One region of the Fictibacillus enclensis genome, then DNA from elsewhere that is predicted to be linked to it. Evidence: a T-box and tRNA genes for the amino acid it is inferred to sense, from the RefSeq annotation. Region 1 holds a T-box; the other holds one or more tRNA genes.

Region 1 (6,231 bases):
ACTCTGTACAACTAAATGTACCGATTATTAGTGCAGGAATGGATACCGTAACAGAAGCTGAATTGGCAATTGCCATGGCACGCCAGGGCGGGTTGGGTATTATCCATAAAAACATGTCAATTGAACAGCAAGCGGAACAAGTGGACAGGGTCAAGCGTTCTGAGAGTGGGGTTATCACAGATCCTTTTTACCTGACTCCTGACCATCAAGTATTTGATGCTGAGCACCTTATGGGGAAATACAGAATTAGCGGTGTACCCATTGTCGACGGCGACAAAAAATTAGTCGGCATTCTCACTAACCGTGATCTTCGCTTTATTGAAGATTACTCCATCCAGATTTCAGATGTCATGACAAAAGAGAACCTTGTTACCGCACCTGTTGGAACAACGCTTAAAGAAGCGGAACAATTGCTTCAAAAGCATAAGATTGAAAAGCTTCCATTGGTTGATGATGAAGGAACTCTTCAAGGATTAATTACCATAAAAGATATTGAGAAAGTGATTGAGTTTCCGAACTCTGCAAAAGACAGCCAGGGACGTTTGCTGGCTGGTGCAGCAGTAGGTGTGACGAAGGATGCGATGGTTCGTATCGACAAGCTTGTGGAAGCTGGCGTGGATGCTATCGTTATTGATACCGCTCATGGCCATTCTGAAGGCGTACTGACTAAAGTCCGGGAAGTTCGTGCCAAATACCCGGACCTTACGATTATTGCCGGTAATGTGGCTACTGCCGAAGCGACAAGGGATCTTATTGAAGCAGGCGCAAGTGTGGTTAAAGTAGGTATTGGTCCTGGGTCCATCTGTACTACACGCGTTGTGGCAGGAGTTGGCGTTCCACAGATTACAGCTGTTTATGATTGTGCGACAGAAGCCCGCAAGCACGGGATACCTGTCATTGCGGACGGCGGCATTAAATATTCCGGTGACATCGTAAAAGCTTTGGCTACTGGAGGACATGCCGTTATGCTGGGCAGCATGCTTGCCGGTGTATCAGAAAGCCCGGGAGAGCGTGAGATTTATCAGGGACGTCAGTTTAAGGTATACCGGGGAATGGGGTCTATCGGCGCCATGGAACAAGGAAGCCGTGACCGATATTTCCAGGAAAATAACCAAAAACTTGTTCCGGAAGGCATTGAAGGACGCGTACCTTACAAAGGACCGCTGGCTGATACATTGTTCCAGCTAATCGGCGGTATTCGTTCCGGTATGGGATATTGCGGAACACCAACCATCGAAGAACTTCAAAACAATTCCAAATTCGTTCGAATTACAGGTGCCGGGCTTCGTGAGAGTCATCCTCACCAGGTGCAGATTACCAAAGAAGCACCAAATTATTCGGTCTAAAGATAGATTTTTGAAAAAAAGTGGACAGAGGTTATTCCTCTGTCTATTTTTTTGTATATTGCTATGGTACAATTACGTTTGTGTGTAAATTGTATGGAGGTGTCAGTGTTGTTCGGCAACAAAATTAAAGGTATTACGTTTTCTGCTGTTTTGGTTTCGATGTTATCAGCCAGTATGTTTGGATATTCAGATAAAGCAAGTGCTGCTCCTGTGCTTAAATCCAGTTCAGAGACCGCGATTTTAGTTGATGGAGATACAGGAAAGGTTTTATATCAAAAGAAAGCCGAGCAAGTATTGCCGCCTGCCAGTATGTCAAAAATGATGACAGAATACCTGGTAAATGAAGCAATTAAAAAAGGTAAAATTAAGTGGGATCAAAAAACTGCCATCAGTACATATGCCCATAAAATTTCTCAAAACCGTTCACTATCAAATGTCCCATTACGCAGTGACTATAAATATTCGGTAAAAGAACTTTACGAAGCGATGGCGATCTATTCTGCCAACGGTGCATCCATTGCGCTTGCAGAGTTAGTCGGCGGGTCTGAAGAAAAGTTTGTTAAAATGATGAATGACAAAGCCAAGGAAATGGGAATCAAGGATGCCCGTTTTGTTAACTGTACAGGTTTGAATAACAATGACCTGCAAGGATTTGATTCTGTTGGAAGCAAAACAGATGAGAATAAAATGTCCGCAAAATCCGTTGGTATTCTTGCGTACAAGCTGATCAATGATTATCCGGAAGTTCTGGATATCGCAAGTATTCCTACTAAATGGTTCCGTCCAAATACCGATGACAAAATCCTTATGAAAAACTGGAACTGGATGCTTCCGGAACTTGTTTACGGATATAAAGGTGTAGATGGTCTTAAGACAGGTACCACTGACAGCGCCGGTTATGCCTTTGCTGCTACTGCTAAACGCGATGGAACAAGACTTATCTCTGTTTTAATGAAATCAGACAGCTACAAAGGCCGTTTTGACGAAACGAAAAAGCTGCTGAGTTATGGATTTGAAAATTATTCTAAAGAAACATTATTGCCTAAGGGCTACGAGCTCAAAAACAAAAAAACCCTTCCTGTTATTCAAGGCAAGGGTAAAGAAGTAGGAATTAAAACAAAAGAACCGGTAACCATGCTGGTGAAAAACGGTGAAAAAGAAAACTACAAGCCTGTACTTGTGATCGACAAAAAACATCTCGATAAAGACGGGAAATTGAAAGCCCCTCTTAAGAAAGGTGAAGCGATCGGACACATCGAGCTGAAGTATACAGGTAAAGAAAAGGATCAGGGCTATTTGCTCAATGATGGATCCGGCAAAGGACAAGCCAGTGTGGTAACAACCAAAGCCGTCGAAAAAGCCAATTGGTTTGTACTGTCCATGAGAAGCACGGGTCATTTCTTTGGCGGTGTCTGGAATTCTGCAATGGATACGGTAAAAGGCTGGTTCTAATGTCATATCATACTCTTCGAAAGCATTGCTTTTGGAGAGTATTTTTTTAAACCCTATGAATTTTATCGGTTTTACGTTAAAATAAGTGTGAATTTGATTATTACAAAAACTCAGATTTGAGTTAATAAATAGGGGGATATGTAGCATGTTGAAAACAGGTACAGATCGTGTAAAACGCGGAATGGCTGAAATGCAAAAAGGCGGAGTCATCATGGATGTCATCAATGCAGAGCAAGCCAAAATTGCTGAAGCTTCCGGTGCAGTAGCCGTTATGGCGCTTGAGCGTGTGCCGGCTGATATTCGCGCAGCAGGCGGAGTGGCTCGCATGGCTGACCCTACCATCGTAGAGGAAGTACTCAATGCAGTAAGTATCCCCGTTATGGCGAAAGCAAGAATCGGCCACATTGTCGAAGCTCGTGTTCTTGAATCCATGGGAGTAGACTACCTGGATGAAAGTGAAGTACTGACTCCTGCCGACGAAGTGTTCCACTTAAACAAACGTGATTTTACCGTTCCATTTGTATGTGGGGCACGTGACCTTGGAGAAGCATCCCGCCGTATTGGTGAAGGAGCATCCATGCTTCGTACGAAAGGTGAGCCAGGAACAGGCAACATTGTTGAAGCGGTTCGCCACATGCGCATGATTCAAGGCCAGATCCGCAAAGTATCTGCAATGAGTGAAGATGAATTGATGACAGAGGCGAAAAACCTTGGAGCACCTTATGAAATTCTTCTTCAAATCAAAAAAGACGGCCGTCTTCCAGTCGTTAACTTTGCAGCCGGCGGTGTAGCTACACCAGCGGATGCCGCATTAATGATGGAGCTTGGAGCTGACGGTGTGTTTGTTGGATCAGGAATCTTCAAATCAGCAAACCCCGAAAAGTTTGCCCGTGCGATTGTAGAAGCAACTACTCATTACAGAGATTATGAGCTGATTGCAGAATTGTCCAAAGGACTTGGAACAGCAATGAAAGGAATTGACATCTCCACGCTTCTTCCTGGAGACCGTATGCAGGAGCGAGGCTGGTAAGAAGGGAACGCTGCATAAATGACTAAGATAGGTGTACTTGCTCTGCAAGGCGCTGTAAGGGAACATATTAAAGCTTTACAGGAAAGCGGCGCAGAAGCAGTAAGTGTAAAGCGAATTGATGAGCTGAACGACCTTGATGGCCTGATTATCCCGGGTGGAGAAAGCACGGCCATGAGGCGTTTAATCGATAAATATGAATTTCTTGAACCACTCAAAGCATTTGCAAAGGAAAAACCGGTTTTTGGCACATGTGCAGGTCTCATCCTGATGGCGAAAACCATTCAGGGACAAGATACCGCCCACCTCGAGCTGATTGATATGACGGTTGAACGCAATGCATTCGGCCGCCAAAAAGAAAGCTTTGAAGCAGAGCTTGAAATCAAAGGTGTGGGTGAGGACGTAAATGGAGTATTTATCCGTGCTCCTTACATTGTGAATGTTGGTGAAGACGTTGAAGTTCTTTCCGTTCACAATGACCGCATTGTAGGTGCCAGACAGGGACATTTCCTTTGTGCAGCCTTTCATCCGGAGCTAACGGATGACTATCGCCTGCATCAATTTTTTGTGCAGATGGTGGATGAAACGAAAAAAGTCATTGCATAAAAAAAGAAATTGTTGTACATTACTATACAAACATTATTTGTTAAATCGAAGACAGGAATCAGTAGCAACATGATTTTTGACCAGAGAGTCGGTGGCTGGTGAAAACCGATCAAAATCAGTTGCGAATCCATCCTTGAGTGGAAAGCTGAAATGTTACGTAGGCTTTCACGGTCCACATTGTCCGTTATCAATGCCGAGCGGCAGGCGATCGCCTGCAACCAGGGTGGCAACGCGGGTTAACTCTCGTCCCTTTCTACTTTATTGTAGTGTAGGGACGGGAGTTTTTTAATTTTGTACGCCGAACAATAAGCATCGGATTTCTTCGTTGCCTTGATTCCTCGGATCCTCATTTAGGGGTAACTAAACTCCGGTCCTCGGAATCAGCGGCGCCTCGAACTCCTTGCTTCTTGTTCGGCTATGGGGGAATAACGGCTTTGGTTTTCGGTATATAGTGGATTGTACTTTTGGATGGAACATTGGTTGTTGTGTAAAGGTGAAATAAAGGAGGATAAAAACATGCTGGATTTGAAATTTGTACGAGCGAATTTTGATGAAGTAAAAGAAAAACTAAGCAAACGTGGAGAAGATTTATCCGGTCTTGACCGTTTTCTCGAGTTGGATGAACGCCGCCGTCAGTTGATTGGTGAAACGGAGACGCTGAAGTCCAAGCGGAATGAAGTATCCAAACAGGTAGCGGAATTTAAGCGTGAAAAGAAGGATGCGGATCATCTGATTAAAGAGATGCGTGAAGTGGGCGACAGGATCAAAGCAATTGATGAGGAGCTCCGCACGACTGAAGAAGATTTGAATCACATCATGCTGACTTTGCCAAATCTTCCACATGAGAGCGTACCTGTTGGTGAAACAGAGGATGATAACGTGCCGGTCCGCCATTGGGGAGATATTAAAGAATTTTCCTTTGAACCTAAGGCACATTGGGACTTGGCAACGGACCTTGATATTGTAGACTTTGAAAGAGCAGCCAAAGTAACCGGCAGCCGTTTTGCTTTTTATAAGGGAGCGGGGGCGCGCCTGGAACGTGCTTTGATCAACATGATGATGGATTATCATGAAGACCACCATGGTTATACGGAGATTTTACCGCCATATATGGTAAACCGGGAAAGCATGACAGGTACCGGGCAGCTTCCTAAGTTTGAAGAAGATGCGTTTAAAATTCGTGAAGAAGATTACTTTTTAATTCCTACAGCGGAAGTCCCTGTAACAAACTTGCACCGCAACGAGATTTTAACAGCTGAGGAATTGCCAAAAGGTTATGTGGCCTACAGCGCGTGCTTTCGTTCTGAAGCAGGTTCTGCAGGAAGAGACACACGCGGCCTGATCCGCCAGCATCAGTTTAATAAGGTTGAGCTTGTACGCTTTGTTAAACCGGAGGATTCTTATGAAGAACTCGAAAAGCTTACAGGTCATGCTGAAAAAATTCTTCAGCTCCTGAAGCTTCCTTACCGGGTGCTCAGCATGTGTACGGCTGACTTAGGATTCACGGCAGCGAAGAAGTACGACATTGAAGTATGGATTCCGAGCTATGGAACGTACCGTGAAATTTCTTCTTGTTCCAATTTTGAAGCCTTCCAGGCGAGAAGAGCACAAATCCGCTTCCGTCGTGAAGCCAAAGGAAAACCGGAATACGTTCATACGTTAAATGGATCCGGACTTGCGATCGGCCGAACCGTTGCTGCAATTTTGGAAAATTATCAGCAGGAAGACGGAAGCATTGTGATTCCGGAAGTGTTGCGTCCTTACATGGGGAACAAGGAAATCATCCAATAATAAGCTTGA
Region 2 (6,231 bases), 2.2 Mb from region 1:
CGTTCATCTCATTTTTGGTCTATGGTGTTACCCGGTTGATCCGGGATGATGAGTGGACCGTTGATACTCAAACGGTGAAGCTGGATGAAAAAGTGATCAACAGTTCACCTGAATTTGCTTTGCATCAGGCGAGACAGGAATTGCTGAAAATGGCAGCCTATTCCCGGGAGGGCCTTAATCAGGCGTTGCTTTTCTTTCAAACACGAAAAAACCGGTATGCGGACACCGCCATGCAGTATGAAGAGGAAATTAACAGATTTGACCGCCAGCTTACAAAGTTTCTCGTGAAATTATCGATTCATTCTCTTTCCAAAAACGAATCTACTGAGCATACGATGCTGCTAAACCTCTGTAAGGATATCGAGCGGGTAGGGGACCATATGAAAAATATGATTGATCTGGTCTGTTTTATGGCTAGAAATAATATTAAGCTTTCAGAGGTCACTTCCAGGGATTTTGAGAATATGATGATTCTTACTCAATCCTGTCTGGAAAAGGCCATTATGGCGCTCGAGACCAATAACAAGTCCATGGCAGAAGAAGTACTGTCCATTGAGGATGGTATTGATGAGATGGAAAAAACATTAAGAAAGAAGCATATTCAGGATATCAACAATAATTTGAGCAGCGGTCAGGAAAGTGTTGTCTATGTCGACTTCATCAGTAATTTGGAACGGATCGGTGATCATTCCGTCAATATTGCTGAAGCTGTTCTTGAAAGATAAAAATGCAAGATAGTAGGAGGTAAAACGTTGGATTATCTATATTGGACGCTGATCATCTTGTCATTTCTGCTAGCCTTTGCCGGCTTAATCTTTCCGATTTTGCCAGGCGCGCTGTTTCTTATACTGGGATTTTTATTGTATGGCTTATTTTATTCCTTTCAGTCATTCACTATCTTCTTTATCGTCGTGCAGGCCATTCTGCTGGCTAGTTTGTTTGTGGTGGATTATATCAGCAATTTATATGGAGTCAAAAGGCGGGGAGGATCGAAGGCGGCCATATGGGGAAGTACCATCGGCCTGCTTGTCGGACCATTTGTAATTCCGGTGGCCGGTATTATTGCCGGTCCATTTATCGGGGCGTTTCTGGCTGAACTCGTTATTGGACGCAAATCTCCCATGGATGCCTTCCGAGTCGGTGTAGGCTCGGTCCTTGGCTTTTTGGGAGGGACGCTAGTCAAGATTGTCATTCAATTGATTATGATTGGATACTTTTTGTATGTGGTTTTATAAAAAAGTGCTTGCTAAGCGGATGGGAACATGCTATATTTATATCTGTCTTCTCGACAACGGCCAACCAAGGCTGTTGAAAAAAAGAGTTGACTTACATAACGGAAAAATGATATAGTAATTCTTGTCCCTTAGAGGACAACATAATTGTTCCACAGTAGCTCAGTGGTAGAGCTATCGGCTGTTAACCGATCGGTCGTAGGTTCGAGTCCTACCTGTGGAGCCAACTATGGCGGTGTAGCTCAGCTGGCTAGAGCGTACGGTTCATACCCGTGAGGTCGGGGGTTCGATCCCCTCCGCCGCTACCATATTTTTTAGGCGATGGCGATCGTGGCGAAGTGGTTAACGCACCGGATTGTGGTTCCGGCATTCGTGGGTTCGATTCCCATCGGTCGCCCCATTATACTTACATATATGATATACTTAATAAAACCACATGGACCCTTAGCTCAGTTGGTCAGAGCGGTCGGCTCATAACCGATTGGTCGTAGGTTCGAGTCCTACAGGGTCCACCACATACAATCATACGGAGGTATACCCAAGTCTGGCTGAAGGGATCGGTCTTGAAAACCGACAGGGGCTTAGCGGCTCGCGGGGGTTCGAATCCCTCTACCTCCTCCATTTACTTTGTAAAGAGTAATAACATCCGTAAGCATTCATATCATCGCGGGGTGGAGCAACGAGCGCTACAGCACGAGTAGGCTACGAGTAACCTCGACGGATACACTTCAAGAAATAGCTTGTAGAGGAAGAGGTCAAGCTACGGAGGAATAACATCATCCGTAAGCATTCATATCATCGCGGGGTGGAGCAGTCTGGTAGCTCGTTGGGCTCATAACCCAAAGGTCGCAGGTTCAAATCCTGTCCCCGCAACCAAAGTGGCTCGATAGCTCAGTCGGTAGAGCAGAGGACTGAAAATCCTCGTGTCGGCGGTTCGATTCCGTCTCGAGCCACCATTTCTATACATACGTAACCTTTGCCTTTTTGGCAAAGGTTTTTTGTTTACAACATTTCAAAATAAATGCGTCGAATATGCTCGATTAGTGTCGACATATACGGTTTGAGAGTAAAAGGGGCTTTTTTGAGAATAAATCGGTTCATTTTGAGAATAAACACAGGAGTTTTGAGAGTAATTAAATATCTTCCGCTAATGTGAGGACATTTAAGACAAAATTTCATTCCAAAAGGGAGAGGTCTGTTACTCTCCAGTCGAAGATTAACAAAAAAATTGCAAAACTGTGCATTTTGCAGGGAATTTACCGCTTTTTAATCCATTTCAATGAAAACAAGTCATAGCGCTCTATTCCGTCGTAAAAAATAAGCTTCTTCCAATAAGGGTTTATCGTTGAAAGATAAGGGTAAATCTGATAATGTATGTGTTGTGCTACTTATTAAACATTCTTGTTGACTAAGTTTTCAATTTGGGGTTTCCCAAAATGAAATAAAAAATGAACTACATATCAAGGAGGAGATGTATCATGGCAAAGTTTGAACTGCCTGCTTTACCTTACGCCGCAAACGCACTTGAACCACACATTGATGAGGATACGATGAATATCCACCATGACCGTCATCATAAGACATATGTTGACAACTTGAACGCAGCTCTTGAAGGCCAATCCGAGTTTGAAAGCAAAAACTTGGTTGACATTCTGACTAACCTTGATTCTCTGCCAGAAAACATTCGCACGGCTGTACGCAATAACGGCGGCGGGCATGCGAACCACAGTTTGTTCTGGGAAATCCTTAAACCAGGCGGATCCAATGAGCCAACTGGTGAAGTGGCTGATGCCATCAACAACAAATTTGGAAGCCTTGATGCTTTCAAAGAGCAGTTCGCGAACGCTGCAAAAGGCCGTTTCGGATCTGGCTGGGCATGGCTTGTTGTAAATAACGGTGAGTTGGAAGTAACAAGCACTCCCAACCAGGACAACCCTGTAATGGAAGGCAAAACACCAATTCTTGGACTTGATGTTTGGGAGCACGCTTATTACCTTAAGTATCAAAACAAGCGTCCTGACTATATCAACGCATTCTGGAATGTTGTAAACTGGGATGAAGTTGAAAAACGCTACAACGAAGCAAAATAAGCAAGTATTTCAGGTGAAAGCCGGTTTCCTCAGGGGAGCCGGCTTTTGTTTTTATTGGAATTACAATAAAAACCAATTTTCCGATTGGCGAATAGCCCCTTACAAGTGGTGAAAACTACATGTGAATTGCAAAGGGGCGAGATCATGAAATTTAAATTGTTCGGAGATACAGACAGAACGAAGGAATTGCTTTTATTGCTTGTGATTGGCGGACTGTTCGCGCTGAGCACCGCTTTGTCCAATACATTCGTTAACATTTATTTGTGGAAACAGTCGGGAGAATTGAGAGACATTGCTCTATATAATTTATCCATTGTGTGCATTCAGCCTGTTGCTTTTTTTATTGCGGGGAGATTAACCAAAAAAATTGACAGGGTTATTGTACTTCGAATTGGTGTTACCATCCTGTCGCTGTTTTATTTGTTTGTGCTTTTTCTGGGAGAACAGGCAAGCGAGCGTCTTCTCTTGCTGGGAGGTCTTCTTGGTGCGGGCTCAGGGTTCTACTGGCTGGCTTTTAACGTGTTGACGTTTGAAGTGACTGAGCCGGACACGCGTGATTCCTTTAACGGTTATCTTGGTGTATTCACTTCGTTATCAGGTATGGTTGGACCTATAACCTCGGGATTCTTAATTTCCCAGCTGGATAAGTTTACTGGCTATCGCATTATTTTTACCGTCTCGTTGTTTTTGTTTTTTACAGCTGTAGTCATCAGCTTTTTCTTGAAGCGGCAAAAAGCGGAAGGGAAGTTTCATATATGGCAAATCCTTAAATCCCGGACATACAATCGAAACTGGGCGCGAATCTTGTATGCCCATTTTTTTCAAGGGATTCGAGAAGGCACATTTATCTTTTTGATCGTCATCTGGGTTTATATTATTTCAGACAGTGAATTTGCGCTTGGCACGTTCGGTCTTGTTCAATCGGCAGTATCCTTTATCGGCTATTTTGTTGTATCCCGGTACATGAACAAGGAACGAAGGAAAAAATCCATCTTTGTTGGAGGGTTGATCCTGTTTCTTTCGCCGTTCTTGTTTTTAATGAATGTCACCTTTCCTCTTTTAATGCTTTATGGTGTTGTGATCTCGATCGCCTATCCTCTTCTTCTCGTGCCATATGTTTCTCTGACTTATGATGTGATCGGGAGATGTGATAATGCGGGGCCGATGAGAGTGGAGTATATTGTTGTGAGAGAACTTTTTTTAAATGCGGGACGAATCCTTTCGATTGTTATTCTGCTGATCACGATTCAGTTCTTTAATGGGGACTACAGCATTCCTCTATTGCTTCCAATCCTGGGAGCCGGGCATTTTGTCATTTACTTTTGTGTTCGGTCCATTCGATTTTCGACCCTTCAAAAATCAGACATTGTATCCAACTACTCACAGAACAATACAGATCGAGAAGACGGCAGCAGAGTGTGACATTTTTCTTTCCGAAACAGTGATTTACTGTTACTATTATTGTAGTAAATCAATTTGTGGAAAATGGAAATGAGCAGAAACTCTTTCCATATATAGGTAAGGGTGGAATGAATGACGAAAGAAAAGAAGAAAAAGAATCATGTCCCTATACGTCTGAACGCCTTGTTTCTTGCGGTGTTCTTTCTTTTCTCAATTTTAATTTTCCGTCTGGGGTATGTACAGATTGTCCAGGGGGAAGAGTATCAGCGCTCCGCGGATAAAAAGGAAAATGTAACCGCACGGCTTGATGCGCCGAGAGGGAAGATGATGGATACTGAAAACCGTGTAGCGGTGGATAATAAACCGGTATATTCCATTACGTATACACGTACACAGAAAACAAGTGCGGAAGACCGTGAAGCCATTGCTGAAAAGTTGGCTGGCTATATCAAAAAGGACACAAAAAATGTAACAGAGCGGGATAAAAAGGATTATTTTATCTTTCTGCATCAAAAGGAAGTAGAAAGCCGCATTTCGCCCGCTGAAAAGAAGCAATTGAATGATGATCAGTATTACAAGCTTATGCTTGACCGGATCACTAAAAAGGATCTTGATTCCTTTACTCCTCATCAAATTGAGGTACTGGCGATCAAGAGGGAAATGGACAGCGGATATGCCCTGACACCACAGCGTATTAAAATCGGTGCATCACAAAAGGAGATCGCCACAATCAGTGAGCATCTTTCCGATCTGCCCGGCATTGATATTAAGCCCGATGCCAAACGGGATTATCCATATGGCGATACGTTTAAAGCTTTATTTGGACAGGTCAAACAAATCCCTTCCAGTAAAATGGATTTTTATTTATCACGAGGAAATGAACGAAATGATTTAGTCGGAACCAGTTTTCTTGAAGAGCAATACGAATCGTTGCTCAGAGGAAAAAAATCAAGTGTTAGATATGTAACCGATAAAGCAGGGAACCCGGTTGGCGAACCGGTAGAAGTAGAAGGTTCAAGGGGCAAGGACCTTACGCTTACCGTTAATATGGAGCTTCAGCAAAAAGTGGAAGACGTGATTGAAAAGGCCATGAAAAAAGCAAAATCCGGCGGATCTGCCTATGCCAACCGGGATCTTACGGAAGCTTATGTCGTTATGATGAATCCCGAAAATGGAGAGATTCTTTCCATGGCGGGAAAAAAATACGATACAAAAACCGGCCAATATAAAAACGCGCCATTTGGTACGGTGTATAACTCGTTTGCCATGGGTTCTGCCGTAAAAGGTGCGACGGTGCTCACTGGATTGCAGCAGGGAGCGATTACACCAGCCACGCATTTCTACGATGCTCCGCTCGTATTCGGTGACGGAAGGAAAATGAAATCGGCTCACTCCGGTCTTGGCAGCATCGGACCTGTGGAAGCACTCGAGGCTTCTTCCAACGTTTATATGTGGCATGTGGCAATGAAGCTTGCCGGCTATGATTATGCGCATAAACGTTTTATAGA

What was found. A T-box is a leader RNA that pairs with one kind of tRNA and senses whether it is charged. The one in region 1 lies ahead of serS (serine--tRNA ligase), so its partner is inferred to be a tRNA-Ser.
Region 2: it has a tRNA-Ser gene. The T-box ahead of serS (serine--tRNA ligase) is inferred to sense a tRNA for this amino acid. The anticodon was not compared.

What each region holds. Positions count from the first base shown of each region.
Region 1 is NZ_CP126109.1:16,119-22,349, forward strand. It holds gene guaB (IMP dehydrogenase) at 1-1,346, shown strand, start outside; gene QNH15_RS00065 (serine hydrolase) at 1,506-2,798, shown strand; gene pdxS (pyridoxal 5'-phosphate synthase lyase subunit PdxS) at 2,944-3,828, shown strand; gene pdxT (pyridoxal 5'-phosphate synthase glutaminase subunit PdxT) at 3,847-4,431, shown strand; T-box leader at 4,471-4,685, shown strand; gene serS (serine--tRNA ligase) at 4,948-6,222, shown strand.
Region 2 is NZ_CP126109.1:2,922,238-2,928,468, reverse strand. It holds gene QNH15_RS15425 (Na/Pi cotransporter family protein) at 1-725, shown strand, start outside; gene QNH15_RS15420 (DUF456 domain-containing protein) at 753-1,235, shown strand; tRNA gene QNH15_RS15415 (tRNA-Asn) at 1,384-1,458, shown strand; tRNA gene QNH15_RS15410 (tRNA-Met) at 1,464-1,540, shown strand; tRNA gene QNH15_RS15405 (tRNA-His) at 1,557-1,632, shown strand; tRNA gene QNH15_RS15400 (tRNA-Ile) at 1,671-1,747, shown strand; tRNA gene QNH15_RS15395 (tRNA-Ser) at 1,761-1,853, shown strand; tRNA gene QNH15_RS15390 (tRNA-Met) at 2,032-2,108, shown strand; tRNA gene QNH15_RS15385 (tRNA-Phe) at 2,113-2,188, shown strand; gene QNH15_RS15380 (superoxide dismutase) at 2,711-3,322, shown strand; gene QNH15_RS15375 (MFS transporter) at 3,467-4,744, shown strand; gene QNH15_RS15370 (peptidoglycan D,D-transpeptidase FtsI family protein) at 4,856-6,231, shown strand, end outside.